Regions from separate parts of the Bradyrhizobium sp. CCGB01 genome, predicted to be linked through region 2. Evidence: riboswitches for the same ligand, from Rfam matches in the RefSeq annotation. Region 2 holds a riboswitch; each other region holds the start of a gene.
The links. Region 2 has a riboswitch for cobalamin ahead of NLM25_RS24555 (TonB-dependent receptor plug domain-containing protein). Riboswitches for the same ligand answer to the same signal wherever they lie in the genome.

Region 1 (7,906 bases), 1.8 Mb from region 2:
GATGACGCGCAGTGCCGGATCGTAGGGCTCGGTGATGAGGCCCGTCCCGCTCGGCATCTCGCGCTTGCCTTCGCTCAGCACCATCCGCCATGGCGTGATGCGCAACGCATGGCCGCAGCCGGAGAATTGATGGAGCGTGGTGTGCAGCATCTGCCCGAACGCGACGCCGACCATGGCGCCTTGCGGATAATGCCCGGGCCGTGACGCCGCCATCACGGGCGCGGGCTCGGTGTCGCCGTTCAATGGCCCAGGCAATGCCGCGCCGGCCGCGACATGGGCCGCCATGCGCCCTCGCCCGCCCTTCGCGCCGCCTGATGAGATGAACCAGTGCGCGAGCGCCAGCGCCGTGCTCACCGCCTGTCCGCGCGCGACGGAGCGGCCGAGCCTTGCACCATCGGCCCGCACCAGGAGCCGGCCGCCGTGATCGCGCTCGATGCGCACATCGGCGGAATCGCCAGCGAGCACACGCGAAGTTCCGTCATCGATGGCGAATCCGAACTTTGTGGGAAGGTCGAGCGCGCTGTCGGCAAGTGCCTCTTCAAGCTCCGCGGCGAGCGCCTGCGTCTCGTCGCCAACATTCCAGAATGGTGTCACCAGGATGTTGCGGCGGGCCTCGACGTCCGTGTCGGGGTCGAGCAATTGCAGCCGTGCAAGGCCCTCGAGCAGCGGCCGATGGCCCTGTTCGCTCACGCCCCTGATCTGGAGGTTGGCGCGGCTCGTCACATCGATCAGACCATTGCCATAGCGTTCGGCGAGCTCGGCAAGCCCGGCGACCTGCGCGGCTTCGAGCCGCCCACCGAAGGGGCGTACGCGGACCACGAGCCCGTCGCCCGATTGCATCGGGCGCAGCGCGCCGGGACACCAGCCCTTGACCGCGGAAGCGCTCATGACGCCTCCCTCAGCGCAGCCGCGATCGAATTGCGGCGCGTTTGCCAGAGTGAGGCCTCATGCAGGCGCGTGAAGCAGGTCTCCATGGCAGCGAGCGCCGCCGGATTTTCGCGGGCCATGAAGGCGCGGACGTCGTCGTTGCCGAGCGTCGCGTCATAGTAGAGATCGAACAGATGCGGCGGCACGGCACCCGCCAGATGCGCGAAGGCAGCCATGTGTTCCAGCGTCGCGGTGATCTCGGCGGCGCCGCGAAAACCGTGGCGCATCATGCCGGCGATCCAGGCCGGATTGGCCGCTCGTGCCCGGACGACGCGGGAGATTTCTTCGGTCAGCGTGCGCGCGTGCGGCTGCTCGGGGCGCGTCGTATCGAGATGATAGAGCGATGGGCCCGCCGCGCCGAGATGTGCCGCAGCCGCCGCGATACCGGCTTCGTGCGCGGCGTAGTCGGCGGCGAGCAGCAGATCGGTTTCCGGCAAATCCTGCACGTGAACGAAAGCATCGGCGGCTGCGAGCCGCGTCTCGATGCCGGCGCGATCCGGCTGCATCGCGCCATCGGCGGAAAAAGCCCAGGACGATGCCGACAGCCACGCTTCGCCGGCCGCGTCGCGCGTCTCGGGCGTGAAGGCATCCGGGATCGCGGAGAGGCCGACGCCATATTGTCCGGGACGCGGTGCGAACACGCGGGAGGTACGATGGCGATAGGGATTCTCCTCGCCCTCGTCCTCGCGAGCTGCAAGCGCCTCGGCGGCAGCCTCGAACAATTGCGCAAGGCCCGCGAAGACGTCGCGGAACAGGCCCGACACGCGCAGCGTCACGTCGATGCGGGGACGGCCCAGTTCGGCCGGCGCGATGATGTCGTAGCCGGTGACGCGGCCGGAGGCGTGATCCCAGCGCGGCGCGAGACCGGCCAGATGCAGCGCCATCGCAAACTCCTCGCCCGCGGTGCGCATCGTCGCCGAGCCCCAGAGATCGACCACGAGGCCCTTCGGCCAGTCGCCATGATCCTGAAGGTGCCGGCGCAGCAGCTCTTCCGCGAGCTTGATCCCCTGCGCGTGCGCCGACGGCGTCGGCACTGCGCGCGGATCGACGGCAAAGAGATTGCGCCCGGTCGGCAGCACGTCCTGGCGCCCGCGATAGGGCGAGCCCGACGGTCCCGGTGCGACGCGCATTCCCGCAAGCGCCGCACGGAGCGCATCGCGCTCTGCCTCGCCGCAGGCGCCGCGGCCGAACACGTGCAGGCCATCGCCGAACTGGCTTTCCTTGAGATCGCAGACGAAGCGATCGATCCGCGGAATCGCTTCCGCCGGCGCGGCCGATGCGTCGAGGCCGAGATCGTCCTCGAGGCCCGCGGTGCGCGCCTCGTCGCGGATCGCGGCGATCAGGCGCTGGCGGCGGGCAGGATCGAGCCCGTCGGCGGTCGAATATTCGTCGAGCAGACGCTCGAGCCGGCGCAGGCCTTCCGGCACCGCGGATTGCTCGAGGGGCGGCGGCAGATGGCCGATCGTCACGGCACCCAGACGCCGTTTGGCCTGCGCGGCCTCGCCGGGATCGTTGACGATGAAGGGATAGACGACGGGCAGATCGCCGATCAGTGCTTCCGGCCAGCAGCGAGACGACAGCGCCACCGATTTTCCGGGCAGCCATTCCAGCGTGCCGTGCGCCCCCATGTGCACGACGGCATCACAGCCCTGCTGCCTGAGCCAGAGATAGAACGCGACATAGGCATGGCGCGGCGTGCGGGCGAGATCGTGATAGTCGGCATCGCGGGTGGTCGCATCGCCGCGCTCCGGCTGAACCGCGATGATCGATTGGCCGCAAGCGATAGCCGCGAAATGGAATGCGCCGTCACGACAACCCGGGTCGGTCTCGGGCGCACCCCAGGCTTGCGCAAGATCATCCTGCAGGACTTGCGGAAGGCGCGCGAGCGCCGCTCGGTAATCGGCGATGCTCCAGGTTAATTTCTGCTCGAGCAGCGTCTCGCCGAGGACATGAACCGGCGCGACGTCAAAGCCGGTCGCCGCAAGGTCAGCCAACAACGCCTCGACGGACGCCAGCGCATCGAGCCCCACCGCATGCGCGATCTGATGCGGACGGCCCGGATAGTTCGAGAGCACGATCGCCACGCGCTTCTCAGCGGTCGTTTTCTCCGCGAGGCGACGCCAGGCCGCAACCCGCGCGGCGACGGCCGTCACACGCTCTTCGTCCGGCCTGTGCGCCAGATGCGAAAATTGCAGATCGGGATCACGCGTCGCGGCGGATTTGAAACTCACCACGCCCGTGAACACCCGGCCGTCGACCTCGGGCAGCACCACATGCATGGCGAGGTCGCCCGGCGACAGGCCGCGCAGCGACTCCGCCCAGTCCTCGCGCCGCGCCGTGGAGAGCGCGACCTGGAACACCGGACAGGATGCGGCATCGAACGGCGTCGTGCCGTCGTCGCCTACGGCAGAGAACGCCGTCGCATTCACGATCGCGGCCGGAGGATTCTTGGCGAAATAGGCTCGCAGCCAATCCGCGACACCCGCTGCCTTCAGCGAGGCGGCGAACACGCCGTACGCATCAAACCCCTTTTCGCGTAGCGCAGCGATCAGGGCATCGACCGGGCCGGTGTCCGCCGCGGTGAGATAAGAGCGATAGAAGGTCACGAGCGCGAGCGGCTTCCCCTCGCTCGCTGTCGGTGCCGCAATCACTCCCCGCGCGGGATCGTAAAATCCCATCTCGGGCACGGTCATCTCGCCGACGACCGGCCCGGCATAGAGCCCCGAGGCCAGCGCAAGCTGCGCGATCGCCGCTTGCGCCGCGACCGGCCCACCGGTGTCGCAGAGCACCTTGAGCCGCCGCAGCGTTGAGACCGGCAGCGTCGAGTACGCATCGAGCCGCGGATCATCGCGGCCATCGGCCGGCAGCACGGCCAGCACGATGTTGCGATCCCTAGCGAGCTGTTGCAGGGCAGCTAACCCATACGGCCAGTAGGACTCGCCGCCGATCAGGCGCACCAGAATGCCGCGCGCCTGCGACAGCGTGCGCTCGACATAGGTGTCGACCGACAGCGGATGACGCAGCTCCGCGAGATTGGCGAGCCGCAGTGACGGCAGGCTGCTCTGGCCGCGCCGCCAGCCGGCCGCGAACGCGGCGAGATCGGAATCCGAATACGAGAGCACCACGAGATCGGCCGGGTCCTGGCCGATGTCCCTTGGCGTCGCGGTCTCCTCGAGACCGCGGCTCTCGCGGAAGACGACGTGCATCAGATGCCAGATCCTGAAAGACCAAGTCCTGACCTAATCGCGGCCTCGTCGATATCGCCGTGCTCGCCGATCACGACGAGCTTTGACTGCCTGCTGCCTGCGCCCCAGGGCTTGTCGAACTGGTGACGCACGCGCTCGCCGACGGCTTGCAGCAGCAGACGCATCGGCTTGCCCGCGACCGCGATATAGCCCTTGGCACGCAGCACGTTCTGCTCGCGCGCCAGGCGCTGGACCGAAGCGACCAGCGTGTCGATGTCATTAACCTCCGGAAGATCGATCACGACGGATGCGAAATCATCATGCTCGTGATCTTCCTCGCCGTCATGATGCGAGGGGCGCGCGGCGAGATCGTTCTCGGCGGCAGCGCCGAGGCCGAGGATGACGCGCGCATCGATCGCACCGTCCGTGACGGGGAGCATCGGCACGCGGCGCGGCATCTCGGCGGTGATCGCGGCCTTGGCTGCTTCGATGCCTGCGCTGCCGGCGAGATCGGCCTTGGTCAGCAGCACGATGTCCGCGCAGGCGATCTGGTCCTCGAACACTTCCGACAGCGGCGTCTCGTGATCCAGACTCTCGTCCGCCGCGCGCTGCGCTTCGACAGCAATCGGGTCCGGCGCAAACCGGCCGGCGGCAACGGCTTCCGCATCGGCGAGCGCGATCACGCCATCGACCGTGATGCGCGAACGGATCTCCGGCCAGTCGAACGCCTTCAACAACGGTTTTGGCAGCGCCAGGCCCGAGGTCTCGATCAGGATGTGATCGGGCCGCACCGGGCGCGCCAGCAGCTTTTCCATGGTCGGGATGAAATCGTCGGCGACGGTGCAGCAGATGCAGCCATTGGCGAGCTCGACGATGTTCTCTTCCGGGCAGTTCGCATCGGCGCAGGATTTCAGGATCTCGCCGTCGACGCCCTCGCTGCCGAACTCGTTGACGAGCACGGCGAGCTTCTTGCCGTCAGGGTTTGCGAGCAGATGCTGGATCAGCGTCGTCTTGCCGGAGCCGAGAAAACCCGTGACCACCGTCACCGGGACTTTTGCGAGCGAGTTCATTCAGCGGCCTCCGGCACGACGGCAATGGGGGGAATGCGGGCAAGCGATTGCTTGCGGAATATTTCCGGGCGGCTGCGCCAGGGCACGAGACCGTCAGGCGCGGCCGCATAGGCCGCGGCGCCGGCGACCACGTCGCGCGCGTTCGCGTCCGACAGACGGCCATAGACATAGGACCAGCGGCCGGGCGCGCTGAGCGCGACCGAGCACCCCTGGCTGCATGCCGACAGGCATTCAACGGGAACCACATTGACACCGTCGGGCACGCCGGCGTCGAGGATCGCACCATGCAGGCGCTTGCCGGGCGTCGCCTCGCCCTCGCCAGGCGTCTCGCCGGCACGGCAGGTGATACAGACGTGAAGTGTGACGGTCATCGCCTCTTCCAGGATAAACATCGGGAGGCGATGAGGCACACGGACCGTTCTCTTGAAGGCCCGTTTCCCCGTCGCGGAACACCCCGTCCGCCGGTCCAAAACTCGTCCGCGCTGGCAGGTCTCCCGGCTTGCGGAGCAGGGTTTTCCCCTTCGATCCCCGCCTTCCCGATCCCTGGGGATCAGTGGCTTCGGGCATCTCTCCGGTCACGGTCGCGGGGGCGGCTGCATTTTGAACCCAAATCTGCCGATTCGGACCCTATCGCATTCCCTCTTCGCCTGTCATAGGACAGGAACCAACGCCGGGCCACCATTTGCCCCCGGCCGCCTCTTGTCAAGCCGAAGGACCGGGACCGATGACGCCTGAACCGGATACCCAAACAGCTGAGGAAACCGACGCCCGCCACGCCGCGAAAATGGCGAAGAAGAAGGCCGCCCGCGACAAGATCATGGCGACCAAGAGCGGCGAAAAGGGCCTCGTCATCGTCCATACCGGCGCCGGCAAGGGCAAGTCCTCCTCCGCCTTCGGCATGATCGTCCGTTGCGTCGCCCATGGCTTCCCCTGCGCCGTCGTGCAGTTCATCAAGGGCGCATGGGATACCGGCGAGCGGCGCCTGCTCACCGGCCATTTCGGCGACCTCTGCCAGTTCCACGCCATGGGCGAAGGCTTCACCTGGGAGACGCAGGACCGCACCCGCGACATCGCCGCCGCGCGTGCCGGCTGGGAGAAAGCCAAGGAGCTGATCCTCGATTCCAGCCTGCGCATGGTCGTGCTCGACGAGATCAACATCGCGCTGCGCTACGACTATCTCGACATCGCCGAAGTGGTCGAGTTCCTGACGACGCAGAAGCCGCCGATGACCCATGTCGTGCTCACCGGGCGCAACGCCAAGGACGAGCTGATCGAGATCGCCGACCTCGTCACCGAGATGACGCTGGTCAAGCATCCGTTCCGCTCCGGCATCAAGGCCCAAGCCGGCGTCGAGTTCTGAAGATACTCCCGATGGCGCGTGCGCTGATGATCCAGGGAGCCGGCTCGGACGTGGGCAAGTCGCTCATCGTCGCCGGTCTCGCGCGCGCTTTCACGCGGCGCGGCCTGCGCGTGCTCCCGTTCAAGCCGCAGAACATGTCGAACAACGCGGCCGTCACCGTCGATGGCGGCGAGATCGGCCGCGCCCAGGCGTTGCAGGCCCTCGCCGCCGGCGTCGAGCCGCACACCGACATGAACCCGGTGCTGCTGAAGCCCGAGACCGATGTCGGCGCGCAAGTGATCGTCCACGGAAAGCGCATCGCGACCGCGCGGGCGCGCGAATACGCGGCGATGAAGCCGTCGCTGATGGGCGCCGTGCTTGAGAGCTTCGAGCGGCTGAAGACGCGCGCAGATCTGGTGCTGGTCGAGGGCGCCGGCAGTCCGGCCGAGGTGAATTTGCGCAAGGCCGACATCGCCAATATGGGCTTTGCGCGCAAGGCCGACGTGCCGGTGGTGCTGGTCGGCGACATCGATCGCGGCGGCGTCATCGCCCAGCTCGTCGGCATCAAGACGGTGATCGACCCCGATGATGCCGCCATGATCCAGGGCTTTGTCATCAACAAGTTCCGCGGCGATCCCACGCTGTTCGACGACGGCTACAGGTTGATCGAGCAGAAGACTGCTTGGCGCGGCCTTGGCGTGCTGCCCTGGTTCGCGCGCGCCGGCGAGCTGCCGGCCGAGGATGCGCTGGGCCTCAGCGATGCGCGCAAGCCGGGCCAATGCAAGATCGCCTGCCTCGCGCTGTCGCGGATCGCCAATTTCGACGACCTCGATCCGCTCAAGCTCGAGGCGAACGTCGATCTCGTGATGGTGCGTCCGGGCGACGCGATTCCCGGCGACGTCCGCCTCGTCATCATTCCCGGCTCGAAATCCACCCGCGGCGATCTCGCCTTCTTGCGCGCTCAGGGCTGGGACATCGATCTGCTTGCACATCACCGCAGGGGCGGCCATGTGCTCGGCCTCTGCGGCGGCTATCAGATGCTCGGACGCAGCGTTGCGGACCCGGATGGAATCGAAGGCCCCGCAGGCGACACACCGGGCCTCGGACTTCTGGACGTGGAAACGGTGATGAGCCCGCAGAAGACGCTGACGCGTGTTGCGGCCGTACATGCCGCGACGGATCAGCCGATCGACGCCTACGAAATCCACATCGGCCGCACTGACGGGCCGGATCGCGCCCGCCCGTTCGCGACGCTGGATGGCGAGCCGGAAGGCGCGATATCAAGTGATGGCCGCGTGCAGGGCAGCTATCTGCACGGCCTCTTCACATCGGATGACTTCCGCAGGGCGTTTTTGGCCAGGCTCGATATTCCCGCGGGCAACGAG
Region 2 (7,906 bases):
ATGCCGAAGGCCTCGCCGCCTATCGCGCGCGGCGCTTCGACGATGCCCGGACCGCGTTCAATGCCGCACTGGAAACCGTCCCGGGCGATGGCCCCTCGCGCACGCTGCTCGCCCGTATCGCGCAGTTCGAGGCCGATCCGCCGGGCGTGGAATGGGACGGCGCCTGGCGGCTGGAGCAGAAATAGGTAGTCACATCCTCTCCCTGCGGCCCGCGCTGGCGAAAATTGATTCTACTCCATAACGATGTTCGCAGTGACGTATTTCCCGGGCTTAGGTTACGTGTCCTTGAGGCGTTTGACGGGGACACGCCAATGACAGAACTTGAGGACAGGCTGGAGCGGTTTGAGACTCTCACCGCCGAATGCGAGCTGATTGCCAAGCTCGCCACCGACAGCACCAAGCGCGAATTTTATTTGAAGCTCGGGGAGCAGTACCGCCAGCTGGCGGTCGATATGCGGTACGTGATCGCGGCCAGGGCCGCGGCCTGAGGCCGGCTGCAAGCCGTTCTTAATGTTTGGCGCGCATCCTCCTGGATGCGAGCGTCGCGATCCATGATTGCTCGCGGTGGGAATGCCGAGGTCCGTTGCGATGCAGCGTATCTCGCCGACGTCGCTTTGCCGCTCCTTACCAGGGCAATCCCATGCGCCTGCTTGCAGTCCTCATCTTCGCGCTCATGACGGCGGCCTGCAACCAGGAGCAGGACATCACCGGCTCGACGCCGGTCTGCGCGATGCGGAACTACAGCTCCTACAATCCCCGCGACATGAACCAGTGCGTGGCCGCCTGCAAGGCGTGCGACCACGGCAACACGGTCACCTGCACCACGTCATGCACCCTCAAGGGCGCCCACTGAGCGGCGGAGGTTCGGGAGCCGGGGCTGACGGTGCTCGGGCACCGGAACGATTCACAAGGGTTAATCATTGAAGGGATGGGCAGGACGCGGAGTCCTATGGAATGGGTATGCTCGATCCCGGTCGGTTCCTGGTGTCGTGCTCGCATTGCAATGCATGGCCGATGGCGGCCAACGTAAAGCGTGCGAGCTGGTCGGCGTCGCCGCACGAGGTCCGCTTCGTATGCCCGCGCTGCCGCCGCGAGGAGACCGCCATCATCTCCGCCTCGGGTGAACTGACCCCGATCCGGCGCATCGACGTCCCGCCGCGCGACGTCACCGCGGCCTGGGCGCAGGCCCAGCGGCCAAGAGGGCGGGCATAGCCCACCCGTCACAATAGGACAGGGCGGGCGTAGTCGGTTCTGCACAGGGCCCGGTGCCGTTTGGAACCCGGCCGACCGCCAGGCGTTTTAGCCCGACATCAAACGCATCAAGGTCCTGCGAATGATCAGCGAGCATTTCGACACCCGCACACGGATCAACATGAAGCTGGCGCTGGATCGGGTCTGCCGCAATCGCCCGGTCGGCGAGGACCATGACTTCCGCAGGTCCGTTGCCGAACACATCATCCGATGCGCGCTCACGGGCCGCACCGGCATCGGCCAGCTCGTCGATGCCGGCGAGCGGGCGATGATCAGGACGCGTCAGCAGCGGGAGCCGACCTGATTGCGCCAGGTCAACCTGCGCGCGGTGCTGCGACGATCATGCAATCAGCCGATTGACTCACCGCTCCAACGACCCGTAAATTGGATCCTGACGGTTCTCCTCACGGAGATCAAAAGGGAACGTTGTGCGGGATTGTCCCAACGCCGGGATATTCTCAATGCAGCGGCTGCCCCCGCAACTGTAAGCGGTGAATCTTTCGTCATATGCCACTGGGAATCTCGGTCCTGGGAAGGCGACGTAAGGTAACGACCCGCGAGCCAGGAGACCTGCCGTCAGCCGTGGTCACACGCGAAGATGTCGGTCGGGGAGTACAGACATTAGCTTCACCGGAGCAATCGATCGCTCCGTGAAACCTCGTTCGCTGTGACGTGCCACTGACGTCATACCGAGGTTACAAGAGTGTCCCGTATTGTCTCTGCCGCCAGGCGCCTCAGCGCCGGCCTCTTCACGTCTGTTTTCCTGTACTCGTTCAATCCTTCCGCCGCGTTCGCCCAACAATCGGCATCGCCCAATCTGCTGCCCCCGGTCGAAGTCGGGCCATCCGAGCGTACGGCTCGGCCACCGGCCGTACGACATACGTCTGACAAGCCCGAGCGCGGGCGCGTCGTTCGAGCGCTGAGACCAGTGCCGCCGGTATCGCCCCCCGTTGCCGGTATATCCGCGGCCAATCTGTTTCCAACCGTCGTTGTCAGTCCAACTGGCATTGTCACTCCGACCAATCTGGTCGCGAGCTCGGTGACCGTCCTGACCGCCAGGGATATGGAGCGCGATCAGCGCCGCACAGCGTCCGATGCGCTCAGCGCCGTTCCCGGGCTCAACCTCGTCCAGACCGGCGGACCGGGCGGACAGACGTCGGTCTTCATGCGCGGAACGAACTCCAATCACACCAAGGTCCTGATCGACGGTATCGACGTCAGTGATCCCGGCAATCCGAACCGATCGTTCGACTTCGGCCAGTTGTTGACCTCCGACATTCAGCAGATCGAAGTCCTGCGCGGCCCGCAGGGCGGTCTCTACGGCGCGGATGCGCTGGGGGGCGTGATTTCCTTCGTGACCAAAAAGGGTGATGGTCCCGCCCGCGCGACCGGCTCGGTCGAGGGAGGCTCGTTCGGGACGTTCAATCAGACGGCAGGTCTGAGCGGGTCACAGGACCACTTCAACTATGCCTTCAACGTCGCGCATTTTCGCGCAAGCGACGTGCCGGTGACGCCTGTCGAACTGCTGCCGCCGGGCCAGAAGGCGATCGGCAATTCTTACGACAACATGACTTATTCGACCAAGCTCGGTGCCGATGTCAGCGAAAGCCTGACGCTCAATGGCGTCGCGCGCTACACCGACGCCACGCTGCGCTTCACGGGAGACACGTTTGATCCCGTGACACTTGCCAGCTTTCCCGCCGCCGCGCAAAGCACGCAGACCGTGCATCAGCTGTTCACGCGCGGCGAGGCGGTCTGGTCCATTCTCGACGACCGGATGAAGAGCTATTTCGGCGTCAACTACACCAACCACTGGAACCACAACATTTCGCCGGGCGATGCGATGCCGACCATCACCACCGGCGATCGTGTCAAATACGATTGGCACACCACCACACGGCTCGCGCCCAACAACAATGTCATCATCGGCGCCGAGCATGAGACCGAAACGCTGCAAACGGCGACGGTCTCCGCCCAGAACGTCAACAAGGCAGGATATATGGAGTTGCAGTCCCAGTTCGTGGACCGCGTCTTCTTCACGGCCAACGTCCGGCAGGACGACAACGAGCGGTTCGGCGAGCACCCGACCTTTCGCCTGACGTCAGCCGTGATCGTGCCGGTCACGGACACGAAGTTCAGGGGAAGCTACGGCACGGGATTCAAGGCGCCAACGCTCAACCAGCTTTACGTCAGCTTTCCTGCGTTCTTCTTCTTTGCGAATCCCAACCTCAAACCCGAGGAAAGCGTTGGATATGACGCAGGCTTCGAGCAGCCCTTGTTCAACGATCGCATTCGCTTCGGGTCGACCTACTTCCGCAACAACATCACGGACCTGATCCAGAGCACGTTCGATCCAGTGACATTCACGAGCACCAACACGAATATCGGCAGGGCCATCACGGAAGGCACGGAAAGCTTCGTCGCCGCCGCAATCACCGACCGCCTCCGCGTTCGTGCCGATTACACCTTTACCCGCGCCGTCGATGCGACGGCGGGACTGGAGCTGCTGAGGCGTCCGAAGGAGAAGTGGAGCGCGAATGTCATCTGGAATCCGATCGATCCGCTCACGCTGTCCGCGACCGTGCTGCACGTCGGAAGTTTCGTGGACGGCAACCGCGACTTCAGCATTCCGCGTCTGCTGGCGCCGGCCTACACTGTCGTCAACGTGGCCGCCGAATATCTGGTCACCGATCAGATCAAGGTATTTGGCCGGGTCGATAATCTCGCCAATGTGCGCTACCAAAATCCGACAGGCTTTCTACAGCCGGGACTCGGCGTCTATGGCGGCATTCGCCTTGCGAATTACGACGTCAGATAGCGGGACTCCGGAGGAAGCGATCTCATGACGACAGCCGATCCGATCATGGACTTGCTTGCAGGTCAGCTTGCCGATGCCGAGGCGGGCTGGAGCGTCGGTACGTTCGGGGCCATTGCCGAGTTCACGCGCGAGCCCGGCGATGCCTTGGACACGGAGCGGTCTCGCAACGGGATCAGCGTTGTGACGGAGAAGGGTGGGATACGCATCGCCTCCCACCCCGACCTGCGCCTCATCGCGTCGGAATCGCCGACCACCGAAAGCTGGAGTCACCGCGTCGCGATGTGTCTTCCGCATGAAGCTGGCATCATGAGCGGCCGCACGGTGCTGACGGAAATCGGTCCTGATCGCGCAGCGCTGCGCCATCGGGATCGCAACGGCATCCTGTTCGACCTTGGCCTTGGAACGTTGCAGATCGACGCCTGCATCCGGACCGGCGAGGCGGATGTCGTCGCCGCGCTCAGGAGCCGTGCGGGGCAATCCGTGTTCGCGCCGGATAGCGATGCCATGCGGGTCATCCTCGCCGCCAATCCGCATCGCGTCTTCATCAGCCGGATCGGGCGGGCCGAAGTGTTCCAGCCGATCCCGCCACCGGGCGGCAAAAGCCCAGATGGTCCGCACACGCACGTCCTGCCAAAGCTGCTCGCGCATCGCCGCACCCATGCTGCGACCGAGCCGCTGCCTGATGGCTGGATCCCCTGTGCGCATCTTTATCCGGCCCATCCGCTGCGCGATCAACTCGGCCGGCCACACCCGTTTCGGCCGGATCAGCACGCAGCGTTCCAGGCCCTGCTCGAACGCTACGGGCTGCCGGAGCTGACGGCGCTCAAAAGCAACGTAATCGGAGCCGTCGCGAAGGGGCAGGGACCTGAGACCGTGACGCTTCCGTCCGACCGCACTGCGCGCGCCGCAGTTCGGGTGACCGTGCGGCAGCTCGCGGCCGCGGAACCGCGCGCGCCGTTGCTTCTCGCCTGGCTCGCCGCATACGACCGGCGCGATCCGACCGAGGCCGAAGACCCCATGGAGGCCCTTCACTAAAGCCCGGATGCACTGACCCCATACCCGCAAAATGTGCTACAAATCCTGCAAGGAGATCGTTTCATGACTGTCACTATCCTGCCGCCTCATGCCGACCGCTTCCGCCTTCATCCGGTTGCGCCACGGCTTGCGCCGATGTTCTGCTTTGCGCTGCTGACCCTGTCATGCGCGCTCGCCAGCTTTGCGCTGGCCTGCGCAACGCCGTTTGCAGCCTTCGCGGTCGTCGCGGCCGCGATGCTGCCGCTGCGTCCGGCGCTGCTCGTCGTCACTGGCGCCTGGCTCGTGAATCAGACGATCGGTTTCAGCGTCCTGCACTATCCGATCGACGGCAGCACCATTGCCTGGGGTTTTGCGATTGGCGCCGCGGCGCTTCTATCGACCGTAGCAGCATCGGCTGTGCTCCGCATGCTGCCGCAGGGCCGCGCGCCGCTGGTGCTGGCGATCACGCTCGTTGCCGCCTACGCGGCCTATGAGCTCGTGCTGCTCGCCGCGACGCCGGTCCTCGGCGGCGAGGGGGCCTTCACCGCGGCCATCGTCACGCGCATTGGGCTGACCAGCGCCGTCTGGCTCGCCGGCCTCGTTGCCGCCTGCGAGATCGTCCGCCTGGTCGATCCGTTCCGTCGCAAGGGAGCGATGTCGGCCTGAGCGCCGCTTCGCTCCATACGGGCTACGAGACTGAGGTCCGGTCATGGCGATGACCGGCCCTTTGCCCATCGCCGCAGTACGACCGCCGTCCAGACCGGTTGCGGATGAACAATATCTGCCGGGAGCTGCCGTCCGGCATGGACGCCCTTCAGCCGCGCCCGGTGCGTGGCTTCAACCATCCCATGATCACTGAGCACGGCGTTTGACGGCTGCGTGGCAGCCTGTGCCTCTCGCTCGCATCTCTTGCGAAGGTGAGGGCCTGTTGGCTGGACCGCCGCTGCGCGGGCGCGCGTGCCATCCACTCGCGAATGACTGCGCGTCGTATCTTCGATTTCAACATATGAGGGTCTCCAAGGGCTGGATCAGCCATGCGGCTGTTCCAGCTCTCTCTGATCGCCAGCGTGCCTAGGCCGCCTTTTGCATCGGATAGGCTTGCGAACGTCGCGCGAGCAGGGCGCTGCCACACGGATGTTCGGTGCCTTGCAGGACGACGAAGCCACGCTTTGCGACCGCGGCGCGAAGATTGTCCTTCGCTGCCGATTTCTGCGCGTCGAGCCAGATCACCAGCACGGCGCGGGGGCCGAGGAAACCGTCGAGCCAATCCACCGCCGCACCGAGAGCGCCAAGCGGGCGTCGTCGCCAGTCCACGAGGGCTGCGTCGTATTGGGCGGCCGCCCGGCCGCAATTGCCGGCCGCTGCGGCCAGGAAATATCCGCGCCTTTGCAGATCGATCGTCAATTCCATGCTCTTCGCGCCGACCACGACGATGCGCTGCCGGGGTGAGCAGCCTGCGAGCGCGATCATCGGTTCTATGATTCTGTCGCTGATCTCTGAGGGAGACATGAGTTCACCGGTTCGGTTGTTGTTGTCGCGGTCCCTGCGATGCATCGGGCTGCGTGACCGGCTCGATATGTTTCCGGTTGCGATAGGATTTCGAGATGAGCGCGGTCCCGATTGTATAGATTCGGCATAGGACCAGCGCGGCACCTATGCCGTTCCTAGAAACGGGCGATGCGATCCCCATCGAATTCAAATTTGTCCGCCGTCATGTTCTGACGTGAAGCTGCAACTCTTTCTTGGAGGTCAGGATGCCGGCATACCGCGCATTTGTCGTGGGACGACACAGCGTACCGATCGGAGTGGTTCAGATGGACTGTGCCGACGATGAATCCGCGATCTCTCGCGCCGCGAAACTCGTCGACAGCCACGATGTGGAGCTCTGGCAATTCGACAGGCCGGTCGCGAGATTCGAGGCGCAGTCCGGACAGACGCACCGGAAATAGACCATGGTCCTTCGGATGCTGTCTTCCCGACTGCGCTCAGCGTGCCGTCCGGAACGCAAGTTCGCGCAGCCTCGGCAGCGCGGCGTTACGGTTGTCGCTGCGCCAGATCGCGTGCAGCTCGGCGAAGACGGATGGTCCGAGCCTGATCGGGCGAAACACGACATTGTCGAAGCACGCATTGCGGGTCTCGTCCGGCACGATGGCAAGTCCGAGGCCCGCGCTTACCAGCGACAGGATCGCCTGCGCCTGACTCATCGATTGCACCACTTGCGGCCGCACACCATTGGCATCGAACGCCGCGGTCAACAGTGAACGCATATACGGTCCGTCGGGCGAATACATGATGAAGGGCTGTCCCTCGAGATGCGACAGCTCCGGCCGCCGGCGCACCGCGAGCGGATGGTCGAGCGGCAGCGCAAGGGCAAGTCCTTCGCGGAAGACGCTCGCACTTCTGATCGGCTTCTCCGTCTCGATCGGCCGAACGAGGCCAAGGTCGATCCGCCCGGATCTCAGCGCATCGAGCTGCTGGCGCGAGGTCAGCTCTTCGAATGTGATCTCGATGTCAGGCAACTCATCGCGAACGCGCGTCGCAAGCCAGGGCAAATAGCCGTAAGTGGTCGCGCCGACGAAGCCGATCGACAGCGCGCCGCCGGTCAGCGCCGCTGCCTGGCGCGCCGCCTTCACAGCGTGCTCGCGCTGCTGAAGCAGTGCGCGCGCTTCGCCGAGGAAGGCGCGGCCTGCGGCGGTCAGCTTCACGGAGCGGCTGGTGCGCTCCAGCAGCTTCACCCCGAGCGTCCCTTCCAGAATCTGGATCTGCCGGCTCAGCGGGGGCTGCGTCATGTTCAGCCGCTTGGCGGCGCGACCGAAGTTCAAC
Region 3 (7,906 bases), 1.8 Mb from region 2:
CGGTTGAGACGGCGCGCGCGCTGGGACTCGAACCTGTGCAACTGACCGAATTCAGCGAGCAGGATTTTGGCGACTGGACCGGCCGGCGGCATGACGAGCTCGCCGCCACCGGTGGCGAGACCTATGCGCGGTTCTGGAGCGCGCCGGCGCATGGACGGCCGCCGGGCGGCGAAAGCTTCGAGGATCAGGTCGCGCGCGTCCGGCTGGGTCTGTCACGGATCGGAGCCGGATCAGCAACGCTCGTCGTGCACTCCGGCACGATCCGCGCCGCACTCTGCATCGCACTGGATCTGACACCACAAGCGGCCCTGCGCTTCGTGATCGACCCGCTGTCGCTGACCCGGATCGACCGGCTCGCGACCGGTTGGCGCGTCGTCTTCGTCAATCAGCGCGCGGCTTGAGCCGGATCAGGCCGGGCGATCCGGCACATTGGCCTGCGCGAAGGTCGCCATGCCGTTGTGAAGGCTGCACGCGAGCCGCACCAGCGGCAGCGCGATGGCCGCGCCCGATCCTTCGCCGAGCCTGAGATCGAGGCTGATCAGCGGCTGCACATTCAGCGCACGCAGCACCAGTCGGTGCCCCTGCTCCGCCGATTGATGCGAGGGCAGCAGGAACGGCTGGCACGACGGGTTCAGCCGCGCGGCCGCAAGCGCCGCCACCGATACGATGAAGCCGTCGATCAGCACGGGGATGCGGCGCTGCGCGGCCGCGATGATGGCACCGCAGATCGCCGCAATCTCGAGGCCGCCGACGGCGCACAGGATCTTTTCGGGTGGAGCACTTGCGATGCCATGATGCGCGATCGCGGCATCGATCACGCGCGCCTTGTGCGCGCGGCCGGCCGCGTCGACGCCGGTACCGCTGCCCGCGACCTCGTCGGCACCCATCCCGAGCAGGCTCGCCGCAATCGCCGCCGCCGTCGTGGTGTTGCCGATGCCCATCTCGCCGAAGATCAGAAGATCGGGCTGATGGGCCTCCGCGCGCGCGACGGCGCGCTGGCCGGCTTCGAAGGCGAATGCCAGCTCCGCAGCGGTGAGCGCAGCTTCCACGCTGAAATCGCGCGTGCCGCTGCGCGGCTTGTCGATAACGATTCCCGCCATCGCCTCCCGCGCCAGCGTGCCCGCGTCGACGATTTCCAGGCTGGAGCCGAGCTCACGCGCCAGCACCGAGATCGCGGCGCCGCCAGAGGCAAAGTTCGCCATCATCGCGATGGTCACTTCCTGCGGATAGGCCGACACGCCCTGCGCGACGATGCCGTGGTCGCCGGCGAAAACGATGATCGGGACGCGCGCGGCACGCGGTTCTCCGGTCGCCTGCAGGCCCGCAAGCTCGATCGCGAGCTGCTCGAGCCGGCCGAGCGCGCCGGCCGGCTTTGTCAGTTGCGCCTGCCGCGCGACCGCCGCCTCGCGATGGACCGCGGAGATCTCGGGGCACTTCTTGTAGACCCATTCGGGGAGCATGCTGCCTCGCTTACGGCCTGCGCTTGAGAATGTAGCTGTCCATGATCCAGCCGTGCCGCTCGCGCGCATCCTGTCGCGCAGCGACGATGCGCGGACCGACGTCGGCGAGTGCACCGGACATGACGATCTGATCGGGCATGCCGAGATAGGCGCCCCACCAGATGTGAAGCCCGGCTGGATCGAGCGACTGGAACGCCGTGCCGCCGTCGAGCATCACAACCACGGTATCGACACCCTGTGGCCAGCCGCCCTCGCGCAAACGGCGCCCTGTCGTGACGAGAAAAGGCTCGCCGATGTCGTTGAGCGGCAGCGCATGCGCCGCGCACAGCGCCTGAATCGAGGTGATGCCGGGCACGACCTCGATCTCAGGCAAGGGATTGAGCCGGCGCGCAATGCGCAGCGAGGAATCGTAGAGCGAGGGATCGCCCCAGATCAGCAGCGCAACCTTGCCTTCGCTTCCCAGATGATCCGCGATCGTCTGCGACCAGGCCGCCGCAACGGCATCGTGCCAGTCATCCACGCCCTTGCGGTAGTCCGCATCAGTTGCGTCGCGCACGGGAAGATCGAACTCGGCGATGCGGGTCTTGTCGTTTGCCAGCACATCCGCGCAGATCGTGCGCCTGAGATCGGCGAGATCGGACTTCGCTGTGCCCTTGCGCGGGATCAGGACGAGATCGGCCGCGTTGATGGCACCGATCGCGGCGCGCGTAAGCTGCTCGGGATCGCCGCAACCGATGCCTATCAGGGAGAGCGTGAGCATCGCGAGTATCAGGGGCGGCCCTCACGGCCGCCCCTGGTCTCTCAGGCTGCGTTGTGCAGGCGCGGTGTGACGAGGCCGGGCGCGGTGACCCCGCGCAGCGACTTCGCCAATGCCAGCACGGCGAGATCGGCGAGCGGCTCGATCACGATGACCAGCGCATAGGACGCCGCGAACGTCGCGATGCTGGCGAGGTTGCTCATGGCAAAGCCGGAGCCATAGAGTGCCCAGAACGCCACCCAGGCGATCACGCCCGCCTGGTAGGTCGTCGAAAGCGCCAGCGCCTGACGATACTTCAAGTCGACATAGGCGGTGTTGCGCGCAATGATCCGCGAGGCGATCGCCTGGATCGCAAACAGCGGCACCAAAAGTGTCGTCACGTTCATGCCATATTGCGGCAAGTCCGGCGGCTCGAAGAACACGCCCTGGAGCAGCAGGCCGAACGCGAGGCCAAAGGCCGCGGGCGCGGCGCCGAACAGCAGGAACAAGGTCGAGCCCAGGATGAAGTGCACCTCGGAGACGCCGACCGGGAAGTGCGGCAGGATCTCGAAGAAGACGAAGACGAGGCCCGTGGTGACGAGAGTGCGCGCAGCAAACGAGCCGATGCCCTGCTCGCGCACGGTCTCGACCGCCAGCTTCAAGGCAACGCCGCCTGCGGCGATGCCGGTTGCGTAACTCAATACAAGCTTGGCGCCCGTCACTACCCCGGGTTCGATATGCATGGCTCAGATCCTTCCTGCCGTCACACCCGACGGCCTTGGCCTCAAAACGTGCAGGGCCGGTCTCCTGGCTCGCGGCTCACTGGGGTTCTCCGGCCTTCCCGAGCCTTGCGGCCCAGTGGCTGATCGAAGTCCCTCACCGCTTACAGTCGCGGGGGCGGCTGGGGTTTTGGGCGCCGCAACTGGGTCCGCCCACCCCCATTCCCGATTATGCTCCGGCGCTTTGCGCCGCGTCGAGCACCATGCATCCCATGTGTGCCCCTTTCGCAAGCCGGGCGTCAAGGGGCGAAGGGCGGCCGGCGCCGTCACGACGGATAATCCCCCGCCAGCGCACCGAACAGGATCACGGCCGCCGTCGAGGCTGCGCCGCCTCGCGCAAGCCGTTCGGCCAGCTCGGTCACGGTGGTGCGGATCAGCCGCTCGTCCGGACGGCCGAGGGATTCGGCGAACAGCGCCGGGGTGTCCGCGGCGAGGCCGTGCTCGATCAATTTTGCGGCAAGCGCCGGAAAGGTGCGCCGGCCCATATAGACGACGGTCGTCGCCTCCGGATCGGCCAGCGCCGCCCAGTTGAGGTTTGGCGGCAGTTCGCCGGTGACGTCGGCCCCGGTCACGAACTGCACCCGGCGCGAGGTATGGCGCCGGGTCAGCGGAATGCCGGCTTGCGCCGCCGCAACGCAGGCGGAGGTGACGCCGGGAATGATCTCGTAGCCGATGCCGGCCTCGCGCAGCGCGTCGAGCTCCTCCTCCAGCCGCCCGAAAATGCCGGCATCGCCGGACTTCAGCCGCACGACGCGCGAGCCGGTTGCGGCATAGTCGACCAGCAAGCGGTTGACGTGGTGCTGCTTGGTCGAGGGCCGCCCTGCCCGCTTGCCCACCGCGACCAGATTGGCGCCGGGCCGGGCCAGATCGAGGATCGCGCCGGAAGCAAGATCGTCATAGAGCACGACGTCGGCATCCCGCAGCCGCGCGGCGCCCTTGAGCGTGAGAAGCTCGGGGTCGCCGGGGCCGGCCGAAATGAAAGTGACAAAACCGCTCACCGATCCTCCGCGATCAGATGGAAGAACGTGCCGGTGGCATGGTCCCGGCGCGAGCCGGTCTCGGCGATGACCGCACCCGTTGCATCGTGCACGACCGCCAGCGGCGTATCCGGCTGCGCGACGATCGTCGAATAGTGGAACTCGTGACCGCGCAGCCGCGCGCCGACCTGATGCCCCGGCATCGGGGCTGCGAGCGCAGCGAGACGATATCCCAGATGCATGCGGCGCTTGGCAAAGCTCGTCTCGAGGCCAAGCAGGCCCGTCATCTCGTGGCGAATGCCGTCGGCGTCGGTCAAAGCGGTTCCCAGCACCATATAGCCTCCGCATTCGCCGTGCACCGGCCGTGTGTCAGCGAAGGCGCGCAGGCCGCTGCGAAAGTGCGCATTGGCCGCGATTGTGCCGGCATGCAGCTCGGGATAGCCGCCGGGGAGCCAGCATACATCGGCGCTGGCATCGGGCGCTTCATCGGCAAGCGGCGAGAATGTCGAGATCTCGGCGCCGGCCGCGCGCCAGGCTTCCAGCATATGCGGATAGACGAAGGAGAAGGCTGCATCGCGGGCCAGCGCAATGCGCTGGCCGGGCGGCGTCACATTCAGACCATTTGCGGCCGGTTGCGGCGACCAGCTGGCTGCCGAACGCAGCACCGCATCGAGATCGACATGTTCGGCGACGAAGCGCGCGGCCTCGTCGATCAGCTTGCCGATCTCGGCCTGCTCCTCGGCCTGTACCAGGCCGAGATGCCGCTTCGGCAGGCTGATCTCGGCATGGCGTGGCAGCGCGCCGAACACGGCGATGCCGGCATCGTTGAGCGCGCGGCGCACCAGGTCTTCGTGGCGCTGGCTGGCGACACGGTTGAGCACGACGCCGGCAAGGCGCACACCCGCGCGATAGTCGCGAAGGCCCGCGGCAATTGCGGCGGCCGTCTGTGCCTGTCCGGAGGGGTCGATCACCAGCACCACCGGCCAGCCCAGCATCTCCGCGATATCGGCGGTCGCGCCGGTGCCGCAGACGCCGCGCGCGGCAACGCCGTCGAACAAGCCCATCGAGCCTTCGGCGAGCACGACATCGGCATCGGTGCCGCGGCTGACGAGATGCGCGATCGTCCCGCGGTCCATGGCCCAGCTATCGACATTGACGGAAGCACGTCCCGTGGCGGCAGCATGGAAGGCGGGATCGATGTAGTCGGGCCCGCTCTTGAAGCACTGCACGTTCAACCCGCGATTGCGCCAGGCGCGCGCGAGCGCCAGCGTCAGCGTCGTCTTGCCGACGCCGGAGGCAGGCGCGGAGATGACGAGCCCTGCCGGCATCACGATGCCTCCGGAAAGCGCGGCTCGGCGCCAACAGGCCGATAGCGGCGATCGTAATCGGCGGCATAGAGACGACTCTCGTCGAAATCCGTCGCGCCGAGCGTCCTGCCGACCAGGATCAGCGCGGTGCGCTCCATCTCGCCAGCAACAGCAGAATCGATCGTTGCCAGCGTGGCGCGGACGATGCGCTGCTCCGGCCAGCTCGCACGCCAGACGATCGCGACCGGACAATCCGCGCCGTAATGCGGCGTGAGCTCGGCGACGACGTTGTCGAGCAGGTGGATCGACAGATGGATTGCGAGCACCGCGCCGGTCGCGGCGAAGGCGGCGAGCTTTTCGCCTTCAGGCATCGCGCTGGCCCGGCCCGGTGTCCGTGTCAGCACCACGGATTGCGCAAGACCCGGCAGCGTCAGTTCAGTCTCCAGCGCCGCCGCTGCCGCCGAGAACGATGGAACGCCCGGCGTCACCGTATAGGGAATACCGAGCGCGCGCAGGCGGCGGAGTTGCTCGCCCATTGCCGACCAGATCGAGAGATCGCCGGAATGCAAGCGAGCAACATCCTTGCCCTCGGCGTGCGCGGCGGCGATCTCCGCCATGATCTCGTCGAGCGACAGCGGCGCGGTGTTGACGATCCGCGCACCGGGCGGGCAATGCGCCAGTACGCCCTCAGGGACCAGCGAGCCGGCATAGAGGCAGACCGGACACGCCGCGATCAGGTCGCGGCCACGCAGCGTCAGCAAGTCAGGGGCGCCCGGCCCCGCACCGATGAAGTGCACCGTCATGCACCCTCTCCTTCCGCGATCGCCGCCGTCGCGGTGCGATCCTGCGAGACCGCCCGCGTCGCAATCAATCGCGCGCGCGGGCCGGCCGCAGCGAGCGCCGCGGCTTCAGCGACCGATCCGGTACCGAATTTTTCCGCGACGAGCTTCGACTGCGTCGGCGTCTCGATGCCGGCCAGCATGTCGGCCGGGACAGCCATGACCGGCACGCCGCATTCACGCGCGAGCTGCTTCAGCGCCTCCGCATCGGCTTTCTCGCTGACAGTCGCGACCGCCGCAAGGCCTTCACTGCCACCGGCTGCCAGCAGCGCCTCACGCAGCGAAGCCAGCGTGACATCCTTTCTGAATCCGAGCCCGGCGACCTTCATCGGACCGCACTCCACTGCACCACGGGACGCGCAGCCTCCCAGGACCGGTAGCGGCCGAGCGGCCCGGCATGCGCGATCTCGACCCGCATCAGCTCGCCGCCGTGGCGCTGATGCAGCTCGCCAAGCAGCGCCTCCGTCTCCAGCGTCACTGAATGTGCAACCAGCCGGGCACCCGGCGCAAGCCGCGACCAGATCGCGTCGAACATCGCGCTATCGAGACCGCCGCCGATGAAGACGGCATCCGGCAGGTCCAGCGCAGCGAGAGCTTCGGGCGCGCTCCCCCCGATGACGGTGATCCGATGCGCCAATCCGAACGACGCTGCATTGCTGCGAATGTTCGCCGCGCGATCCTCGCGCGCCTCGATGGCGATCGCCGTCCCGCCGCACAGCGCCCACTCGATCGAAATCGAACCCGAGCCAGCGCCAATGTCCCACAGCCGCTCGCCCGAACGCGGCGCCAGCGCCGAGAGCGCGAGCGCCCGCACCGGCCGCTTGGTGATCTGGCCGTCATGGACGAAGAGATCGTCCGAAAGTCCCGAACTGCGGGGAATGCCCTGCGCGCCCTTCGCCTCAATTGCCACTGCGACCAGGTTTCCAGCGAGATCGCCGGCAAAGCGGTCCGCACGATGCTCTTTGAGGCTTTCGCGTGGGCCGCCGAGCGCGGCGAGAGTCCAGAATACCGAGGCCCCCCATCCGCGCGCGCTCAGCCATTTCGCGAGATCACCGGCGGCTTTCCCGTCGCGCAAGAGACAAATGATGCGCGCGCCATTCGCCAGATGCGGAACGAGACGCTCGAACGGCGCGGCGTGGAGACCAAGACAGGCAACAGCTTCGAGGCGCCAGCCCAGCCGCGCGGCAACAAGAGAAAACGTCGACGGGGCTGAATGGGCAACCCACTCGCCCGTGTCGAGCTTCTCGGCAAGACTTGCACCCGCGCCGTGCCAGAAGGGATCGCCGGAGGCAAGCACCGCCGTCGGCCGGCCACGGCAGCTCAGCACGACATCTGCGTCGAACGGCACCGGCCATGGGCGGCCGCGGCCGCTCACGCCGGCAAGCGCAAGATGCCGTTCACCGCCAAAGACGGTTTCGGCGTTAGCAAGCGCCTTTCGGCTTGCTTCCGACAGCCCGGCAAGGCCATCTTCGCCGATACCGATGATGGTCAGCCAGGGATCAGCCATGCCGCGCGCCCTTATTCTGGGCGGAATTGCCGATGCGAGCGTGCTCGCCGCGGAGATCGCGCGCTCGCGCATCGACGCCGTCTATTCCTATGGCGGCCGCACCCGCCTGCCTGCCGATCAGCCGCTGCCGACGCGCATCGGCGGTTTTGGCGGCGTGAGCGGGCTGACCGATTACATCCGCGGCGAAGGCATCACGCATGTGATCGACGCGACGCATCCCTTCGCGGCCGAGATGAGCCGCCACGCGGTCGAGGCCTGTGCGGACACCAAGACGCCGCTGATCGCACTGGAACGTGCGCCC
Region 4 (7,906 bases), 3.5 Mb from region 2:
ACGATTGCGCGTAGCTCCACCACCGAACGGTCATCGGCTTCGGCCGGGAGACGTCACCGAACAGGATCGGAGGGCGAACATAACGAGAGCCGTAAGACTGTACCCAACCGTGCTTGGTGAACACGAATCCGGAGAGCTGCTCAGCAAAATATTGGACCATATCGTTGCGCTCGAACTCGCCGTGGACGAGCACGTCGAGCCCGATGTCTTGCTGCCAGTGGACGGCGTGAGCCGTTTCCTTCTTCAGAAAGTGTTCATACTGTACGTCTGTCAACTTCCCACTGGCATGGGCCGCGCGGGCCTTGCGAACTTCGGTCGTCTGCGGGAATGATCCGATCGTCGTCGTGGGGAAAAGGGGCAGGCCGAATCGCTTGCGCTGAATTTCGGTCCGGCTCGCAAACGCGCTATTGCGGCGGCGCATATCATCGCCAATCGCGGCCGTCCGCTGCGCGACGGCCGTGTCATGGATTTTTGAGGATACTCGGCGAGCCGTTGCCGCAAGGTCTGATTCGGCAAGCGCGGCGACATTCTCATCGCCCGCAAGCGTTTTCGCCAAGGCCGCGAGTTCCCCGATCTTCTGAACCGAGAATGCAAGCCAGCTCTTCACGTCCAAATCGAGCTCGGTCTCGAGCTCAAGGTCGATGGGGACGTGTATGAGCGAACAGGAGGGCGCCAGCTGCAGGCGATCCTTGCCGAGCCTGGCAACGACGGGCTTGAGCCGGTCCACAAGCGCCGACAGGTTGGAACGCCACACGTTGCGACCATCGATCACGCCGAGCGAAATCATAAGGTCCGCGCGGGCGCCGAATTCAATCTGATTCAATTGTTGGGGAGCGCGAACAAGATCGACGTGCAGTCCGGCCACAGGCAGCTCCAGAGCGGTCGACAGATTGTCGCCGATCGCCCCGAAATAAGTTGCAACCATGACCTTAATGCCAGGTACGTCGTCGGCGAGACGCTTATAGGCGCGCTGGAGCGCATTCCGCGTGGTCTCGTCAAGATCAATCACAAGGCACGGCTCATCAAGCTGAATCCACTCGGCTCCGCGTTTCGCTAGTTCCTTGAGTACCTCAACATAGACCGGCACGAGGCTATCGAGCAGCGAAATCGGATCAAAAGTCAGATCGGCGCCCTTGCCAAGCTTCAGGAAGGTGACTGGTCCTACCAGAACAGGACGCGTCTGATAGCCAAGGGCTTTCGCCTCCTCATATTCCTCGATCGGCTTTCGGGAGGAGAGCCTGAAGGTCTGACCTTGATGGAATTCGGGCACCATGTAGTGATAGTTCGTATCGAACCACTTGGTCATCTCCTGCGCGGCAGAGGGGCGGGCATCATCGGCGTGGCTGCAACTCGCTTCATGATCCTCGGTTTGCGAGCCGCGCGCCATAGCGAAATAAGTCTTCAGCGAAACCGGACCGCCGTCCCAGCCATACGCTTCCGGAATGGCACCAACCATGACGCTCGTGTCGAGAACCTGATCGTAGAGTGAAAAGTCATTTGACGGGATGACGGTGACGCCAAGCGAGTTCTGACGCGCCCAATTTGCGACACGAAGACCGGCTGCAGTTTCAAGAAGCTGCTGGTTGCTGATCTTACCGGCCCAGAAGCCTTCGAGTGCCTGCTTGAGTTCGCGGCGTGGCCCGATACGTGGCATGCCGAGTGTTGCGACAGGAAGTGAGAGAATAGACATAGCTTTAACCCCATTGTTTGGGGGGCAGCCATGGCGGACGCAGGCAGGAGGGCTGCGAAGCGCCTGCTGCTTTAGCGTACCACCGGACACCCCGCCCGTGGACGATTATGTTGTCGGGGCAGGTCTCCTGGCTCGCAGGTCATCGCCTACATCCGGTCTTCCCGAAGCGTCTGCTTCAGTGACACGTGTGAATGCAGGCTCGCCGCTTACAGTTGCGGGGGCAGCGCCGGCATTACTTCGATCCCGAAAGGATCCAGAGCGCACCGGCTTCCCTCTTAGCTCCAGATCAGGCGAGACCTGAAGAACCTCGACGCCTTCGATTATCTGTAACCTAAGGATTACGTCAACCTCATGATCACCTTTTCCGCGGCATGCTGGCAGGTATGAGGTTCTTAAGTCCGTGGCAATCAATGGTGTAAACCTCTGCGCTTGCATCAGCCCGACGAGCTTGGCCGAAAAACGCTAACCTTGCGCCGTAACGTGTTTCCTAAGCCTTGTTCGCCCCGGAGCGCTGGGGGAAGGCCATATGATCGCGTCGCCGATGGTGTTGGACCTCCGACGCTGTGAGGACGGTAACACCGATCGAACAACTCTACTCTTGGGACTTCCGATCGCATGAGATTAGCACTGCGGCTCTTTAGCGCTGAGCTTCCCATCAGGATCGATCTCACGGGCCCTCTCTCATTCCTCTATCCACCCGACTGGTGTTTTTTTGCGCGTTCGGCGCTGAACGGAGCTGCAATTTCTGCATCAATTGGCCAGCGAGTAGTAAAGCCTATGCCTCAGTCAACTACCAATGTTAGCAATTGATCCAACTGACAGATTCGGTCAATCAATAGATAAGAAACCGTCACGCAGGCCAGACCTCACCTCTTCGAGACCCCGAAGCGCGCATAAATCGGCTCCTCGGGGTCACTCGGTTTTGACGGATTGGCGCTATGCTGTCCGCAACGTGGCGTTCGACAGGTTCTATCCCAGCTGAGTAGCTTGGTCTGGCGATCGAACCGCAGATCTCTCAATTTGGAGAGTGCCGCTGTGAATGCAATGATCGTCTCGGATAGTGTCATTCCTCGCGCCGACGTCATCAAACGCGCAGCGCGCATCGGCGCAGAAATTCGAAAGGTCAAGCTCTCGGGCGATCTGCCCGACCAAACGATCGCCGCCATCAATGAGCTGTTGCTCGAGCACAAGGTTGTCTTCTTTCGCGACCAAGGACATCTCGACGACGCCGAACAGGAGCGCTTTGCTCTTCGTTTCGGAAGTCTGGCGGCTCATCCGATGCGCGGTGCCATTAATGGAACAGCGTCGATCATCGAGCTTGATTCGGCTCGCGCCGGTAGCCGAGCCGACCTGTGGCACACGGATGGAACGTTCGTCGATGCCTACCCCAAGATAGCGGTGCTGCGCGGCATTGTGATGCCATCTTTCGGTGGCGATACAGTCTGGTCAAATGCCGTCACGGCTTACCTCGACCTGGCACCGCCGCTGCAACGGCTTGCGGACAAGCTCTGGGCCTTCCACAGCAATGCATTCGACTACGCAATAATGCCCCGCGCCAGCGAGCTCGATAAGAAGCACTTGGACGAAGTCTTCACGAAAACGGTCTATCAGACGGAGCATCCTGTCGTGCGCGTCCACCCTGAGACCGGCGAACGCACGCTGGTGCTCGGCGCCCTAGTACAACGTTTTGTTGGCATCCCAAAATACGACGGTCAGAAGCTGTTTGATCTGTTTCAGTCCCATATCACTGTGCCCGAAAACACTGTGCGCTGGAGCTGGAAGGAAGGTGATGTAGTGGTCTGGGACAATCGCGCCACGCAACATTACGCGGTGAATGATTACGGCGACCAGCATCGCGTCGTTCGTCGCGCCACAGTCGCAGGCGAGATACCCATCAGCATCGATGGTCAGAGCAGCGTAACCCGCATAACAGCGACCAAGAAGCCTGTGGCAAAGGTCGCTTAGCGGGTCTACAGGATGGATTGCCCGCAAAACAGGCAGGGCAGTCTCTGCTTAGTCCGCCTATCGCTGCATCATGCCAACGGTCATTGACCGCCGTGGTGCTAGCTCTCAGATTAGAAGACGCATCGATTCCTGAAAGGCCCCATTGGCTTGACCAGCTGTGGGATTGTAAGAAACGAACTGCAAGCGGCGGAACTTGGGTTGCGTTGCGGCTGCACAGAGCGCGATTCCTTCGAAAAAGAGGTATCGTGCAAGTTTATTGGGCCTAATGACTTCCTTACATCGGGCTCTCGATCGGCTTGCTTGCTCGCGTGCGCTGGCCTCGACTCTTGTCGAGCCTCTGCCGGACCTGCTGAATAGCAGTCAGTATGTATTTTGTTCATCTCGGACAAGTTCTAACACCGCCCATTGGATCGCAATATTCAGCAGATCGCCACACGATGCCTTCATCCATCTGCACGAACTACTATACTCAGCAAGGCCGATTTGCGGTATCGAAAGTGTTTCCACCGGAACGCGTCCGTGGCTTTGAGAAGCAAGTTATGAGCGGGGAAGCTCACTTCTTCCAGCAGACGTACCGCTCCAAGTCTTCATGAGCGGCGATGTCGAGAGCACGCTTTGCGCGCCTCTGTGTCTGTAAGCTCACCCCCCGACGTAGTCCTTGAACAAGTTGTAGGCGCAAGATGCCGCGCAGAAGCGGCCGCTCTTTGATTATGCGCCCGTTGGTGTTTGACGACACGAATCGGAACGCAACGCACTGCGCTGGGTCACCTACCAACCTTGGTGATTGATGGAGATGGGGGACGCATGGCACTCGTGGGGCAACGAAATCGGCGCCTTTCACGCTAAGGGAGTCGGGATGCAAGCGAGATCTGGTCGCGTTACGGGCCTGATGGATCTGCTATCTCGTCATCTCAGCAATGAGATCTGCTCCAGCTGCTTTCTCTCCCGCCTCATTGAAGCTGCTAATGAATCATCTTGCGCGATCGTCGAGCGCTGCTCAGGCTTCAAAGGTGTTGAGGCTCCGGCCCCGTCGATTGCTTTGCCTTGCGGCTAGCGCGCTGGACACGAGGGTTCGTGCAGTCAACACGCAGAGATGGTTTGTTGTGGCACTATCTCTCGCGGCGAGCCCCGTCGGAGGCGCGGCGCCGGCAAAAGCTACCAACGTGCCTGGCCCCAAAAGCGGCACTTCAAGTGAAGTTACTCAAGAAAGAACTCAAAATAAGAATCGTCCGGTTGTCAGATCCCGAGGCGTCTGGTCCCAAGCAGTAGCGTATCCCACCGATGGCTCGGCGCCCGTAGAGACTATGAATTCACTTGCACCAAAATCTGACAGAGCGGATGCAATTGCTTGGAGGAAAACTCAAAGGAATGACCCGTTCGCAAAGTTCGAGCACCTCCGCGAAAGAGGTATGTGGCTCAATATTCCAGGTCCGGCCGATACGATAGATCAGGATCAGGGTGGCGTTAGATCTGCGCTGGCGGATGTCGGGATCGGCTATGTTGGCGGGACGGTAAACACATTCGTAGTCAATCAATTGCCAAGTGCAGCAAGGAGCACGATCCACGAGCAGCTATATGCTGGTCAGAACCCGACATTTAACACGCTTAACTTCATGATCGGGACGTACGATCTCAGTCGCTTTGGGATTCCAGATGGTCAGATTATTTTGGGAGCCCAGCAGCAATATTGGACATGGAAGCCGGGGGGCCAGATAGAGTTGGGATCAATACGATCGCCTACTATCAGACGTTCTTGGACGGGAAACTCGAACTCAAAATGGGCTACCTCAGAAACATAAATGAGTTCGCAGGTACCGTGGTTGGAGGGAATGCAGCAGTTAATGTTTTTGGAGCTTCATCGAATATCCTGTACCAGGCAGGCATGAGCAACAATGCCGCGCCGACGCCCGGTCTCAATCTGAAGTACAATTTCGATGATCGATTCTATATGCGGATGTCAATACAGCGTTCTCTCAGTCCAGACGGTCAATTTGCGCACATTACCGAAAATCCGGACGGGTTAGACTGGACTACGACCAACGCGGGCGTTCTTTTACTCGATTGCAGTATCCGTCGCAGCCGAGAGCTAGCGCGAACAGCATCTACTACGTGGCAGCGGACAGGCAACTCTGGCAGTCTGATGCCCAAGGCTCGGCAGTTCGTGGCGTCTATGCAGGATTTTCTGCGATGTACGCGCCGCCCGAGCTAAACAGAGTGAGTCAGTATTACGAGCTCCGTCTGTACGCCAAGGGGCTGTTTGACGGCCGCCCACGTGATCAGATTGCTATTGTTGCCACCAATACCGCGTGGAGCGATGCTGCAGTAAATGCCGCCGTGGCCAAGGGCCACCTTGTGCATCGCGACAGCACAGCGATTTCGGGCACATACACGGCGCATCTGGCGCCGGGATATACTCAAGCTTAGGACTGACATACATCAATAACCCGACAAGCATCACCTACACGGTCAAAACGGGACATGCTTTGAACTTGTTGGTGTCCACGTCGATATTTTTCTGAGAAGAGGGTTTGGCGAATGCGGGTCTTGGAACGCTCTCGGCGTCTAGCATACTAGCTGGTCAGGAGACCATCGCGGCCAGCACCGCGTGAAGCCACCGCAAAGAGGGCCGCTTTGTCGGGAAAGGATCGTAAAGTTCAGTATCGATCGTGGCGGTTGCTCCGCAAATGCGATCTTTTGGTCCCATGCAGTTTAGCATCAGTCGTGGTGTGGATTAGACGGCATGCGCCATTTTCCGGAAACTATTTTGTCTCGTCTGATCAATGTGTCGGCAAAGCTCACGGCCCCCTTCACCAGGAAACGGCCCGCACCGCTAAACTGCGGGTGTCAAAGCGGTGCTCATCAGGGCAGCTCTACGAGTTGACCTCGCAGCTTGCGGTCGTGCTCAAACTGGGGCTGAAGTTGCTAGATATAGCTTCCCGCTACAATCTTCGGATGCGGCGATGCTTCGTCGGGAATCGATGGCTAGCCATAAAAATACGGAAAAGGTGGTGTCATGGGCCCAATGCGAACCGAAGAAGACGTTCTTGGTGAGAGGAAGCTGCCTGCGGACGCGCTCTATGGCATCAATACTCTTCGAGCTTTGGAGAACTTTCCGCTGACCGGCCGCACCATCGCGACGCTGCCTGAGTTTGTCCCAGCACTGGCGATGATAAAAGAAGCGGCAGCGCTTGCCAACAAAGAGATCGGCGCGCTTTCGGGAAGCCCTCATTGAGGCTGTCCAAGAGATTCGCGTTGGAAAGCAGGATGCCCACCTGATTGTCGACGTGCTCGAAGGGGCGGGTGGCACATCGTCCAATATGAATCTCAATGAGGTGATCGCAAATCTAGCCGCGCGGCTGACCGGAAAGCCGGTTGGCGAGTACGCCTTCGTCCATCCGAATGATGACGTCAATCTCGGTCAATCGGCCAATGACACGGCCATGAGCTTGCGGTCTTTCGGATGTCGGAGGGACTTCGCTCGCCGTGATGCAACTGGCCGCCGCGTTCTCGGACAAGAAAAAGGAGCATTCGCAAACCCTTCGGCTTGGCCGGACATGTTTGCAGGATGCCGCTCCAATGCTATTCGGTCAGGGCATATGAGGCTGTCGTAGAACGCCATGCCAAGTATGTGAAGGAGTTGCGGCGGCAACTCCCGATCGTTCCACTCGGCGAAACCGCAGTTGGTACCGGCTTGAATTCGAGGCCGGGCTACAAATCGGCCGTTCTCCGCCATTTATCAGCGCTGGCCGGCCACGAGATCAAACCAGCGGCTGATCCATTCGACGGAATGCAGAACTTGGACGCGTGCGCCAGGTTGTCGGCTGAAATCCGGAATTGCAAATTCCCTGGAAGATCGCTAACGACCTCGAACTGGCGGGGTCTCAGTAAGCAGCGCAGAAGCAACGGTAAGCGCCGCATCAATAAGCTGCGCAATGTCCAAAGCGTGTCAGCCACCTCCAGCGCCTTCTGGTGGCGCAGGGCTTTGTTGCTCGGGATCGCCGATACTACGTGACGGCTTTACAGTTTACTACGGCAGCGGGGAGTACCGGTCCTGCGTTTCCTTGACAAATGCGTTACGCTGTAGGTCTTTAAGAGGCGTCCAAACCGAAAGCGTCGCGTGTTTTGCTACGCGGTAGGGATGGAAGGACATTTCAGGTGGCCGACAACACGGCTGCGGAAGTCCATCGTGCTTTCCGCATTCCGGTTGCCGGCGCCCCAGCCAATCATTGCCTTCTGCGCCCCAGCTATGCC

Region 1: it holds a riboswitch for cobalamin, as region 2 does, so the genes downstream of both, NLM25_RS16010 (DUF1636 domain-containing protein) here and NLM25_RS24555 (TonB-dependent receptor plug domain-containing protein) in region 2, are expected to answer to the same signal.
Region 3: it holds a riboswitch for cobalamin, as region 2 does, so the genes downstream of both, NLM25_RS16075 (energy-coupling factor ABC transporter permease) here and NLM25_RS24555 (TonB-dependent receptor plug domain-containing protein) in region 2, are expected to answer to the same signal.
Region 4: it holds a riboswitch for cobalamin, as region 2 does, so the genes downstream of both, metE (5-methyltetrahydropteroyltriglutamate--homocysteine S-methyltransferase) here and NLM25_RS24555 (TonB-dependent receptor plug domain-containing protein) in region 2, are expected to answer to the same signal.

What each region holds. Positions count from the first base shown of each region.
Region 1 is NZ_JANADK010000001.1:3,516,992-3,524,897, reverse strand. Features, by position in the region: gene cobG (precorrin-3B synthase) at 1-888, opposite strand, end outside; gene cobN (cobaltochelatase subunit CobN) at 885-4,133, opposite strand; gene cobW (cobalamin biosynthesis protein CobW) at 4,133-5,182, opposite strand; gene NLM25_RS16010 (DUF1636 domain-containing protein) at 5,179-5,553, opposite strand; cobalamin riboswitch at 5,649-5,866, opposite strand; gene cobO (cob(I)yrinic acid a,c-diamide adenosyltransferase) at 5,907-6,542, shown strand; gene NLM25_RS16000 (cobyric acid synthase) at 6,554-7,906, shown strand, end outside.
Region 2 is NZ_JANADK010000001.1:5,317,643-5,325,548, reverse strand. Features, by position in the region: gene NLM25_RS24580 (adenylate/guanylate cyclase domain-containing protein) at 1-185, shown strand, start outside; gene NLM25_RS24575 (hypothetical protein) at 312-488, shown strand; gene NLM25_RS24570 (hypothetical protein) at 641-853, shown strand; gene NLM25_RS24565 (hypothetical protein) at 955-1,212, shown strand; gene NLM25_RS24560 (hypothetical protein) at 1,334-1,555, shown strand; cobalamin riboswitch at 1,630-1,844, shown strand; gene NLM25_RS24555 (TonB-dependent receptor plug domain-containing protein) at 1,955-4,069, shown strand; gene NLM25_RS24550 (DUF6925 family protein) at 4,094-5,104, shown strand; gene NLM25_RS24545 (hypothetical protein) at 5,168-5,749, shown strand; gene NLM25_RS24540 (hypothetical protein) at 6,155-6,553, opposite strand; gene NLM25_RS24535 (LysR family transcriptional regulator) at 7,069-7,906, opposite strand, start outside.
Region 3 is NZ_JANADK010000001.1:3,527,687-3,535,592, reverse strand. Features, by position in the region: gene NLM25_RS16090 (histidine phosphatase family protein) at 1-401, shown strand, start outside; gene cobT (nicotinate-nucleotide--dimethylbenzimidazole phosphoribosyltransferase) at 408-1,460, opposite strand; gene cobF (precorrin-6A synthase (deacetylating)) at 1,471-2,220, opposite strand; gene NLM25_RS16075 (energy-coupling factor ABC transporter permease) at 2,262-2,939, opposite strand; cobalamin riboswitch at 2,976-3,196, opposite strand; gene cobA (uroporphyrinogen-III C-methyltransferase) at 3,242-3,973, opposite strand; gene NLM25_RS16065 (cobyrinate a,c-diamide synthase) at 3,970-5,280, opposite strand; gene cobM (precorrin-4 C(11)-methyltransferase) at 5,280-6,062, opposite strand; gene NLM25_RS16055 (cobalamin biosynthesis protein) at 6,059-6,427, opposite strand; gene cbiT (precorrin-6Y C5,15-methyltransferase (decarboxylating) subunit CbiT) at 6,424-7,605, opposite strand; gene NLM25_RS16045 (cobalt-precorrin-6A reductase) at 7,604-7,906, shown strand, end outside.
Region 4 is NZ_JANADK010000001.1:1,797,197-1,805,102, forward strand. Features, by position in the region: gene metE (5-methyltetrahydropteroyltriglutamate--homocysteine S-methyltransferase) at 1-1,690, opposite strand, end outside; cobalamin riboswitch at 1,790-2,015, opposite strand; gene NLM25_RS08145 (TauD/TfdA dioxygenase family protein) at 2,726-3,655, shown strand; partial or broken gene NLM25_RS44325 (carbohydrate porin) at 5,349-6,079, shown strand; gene NLM25_RS08155 (hypothetical protein) at 6,678-6,887, shown strand; partial or broken gene NLM25_RS44330 (aspartate ammonia-lyase) at 6,844-7,032, shown strand; partial or broken gene NLM25_RS44335 (lyase family protein) at 7,142-7,667, shown strand; gene NLM25_RS08160 (hypothetical protein) at 7,811-7,906, shown strand, end outside.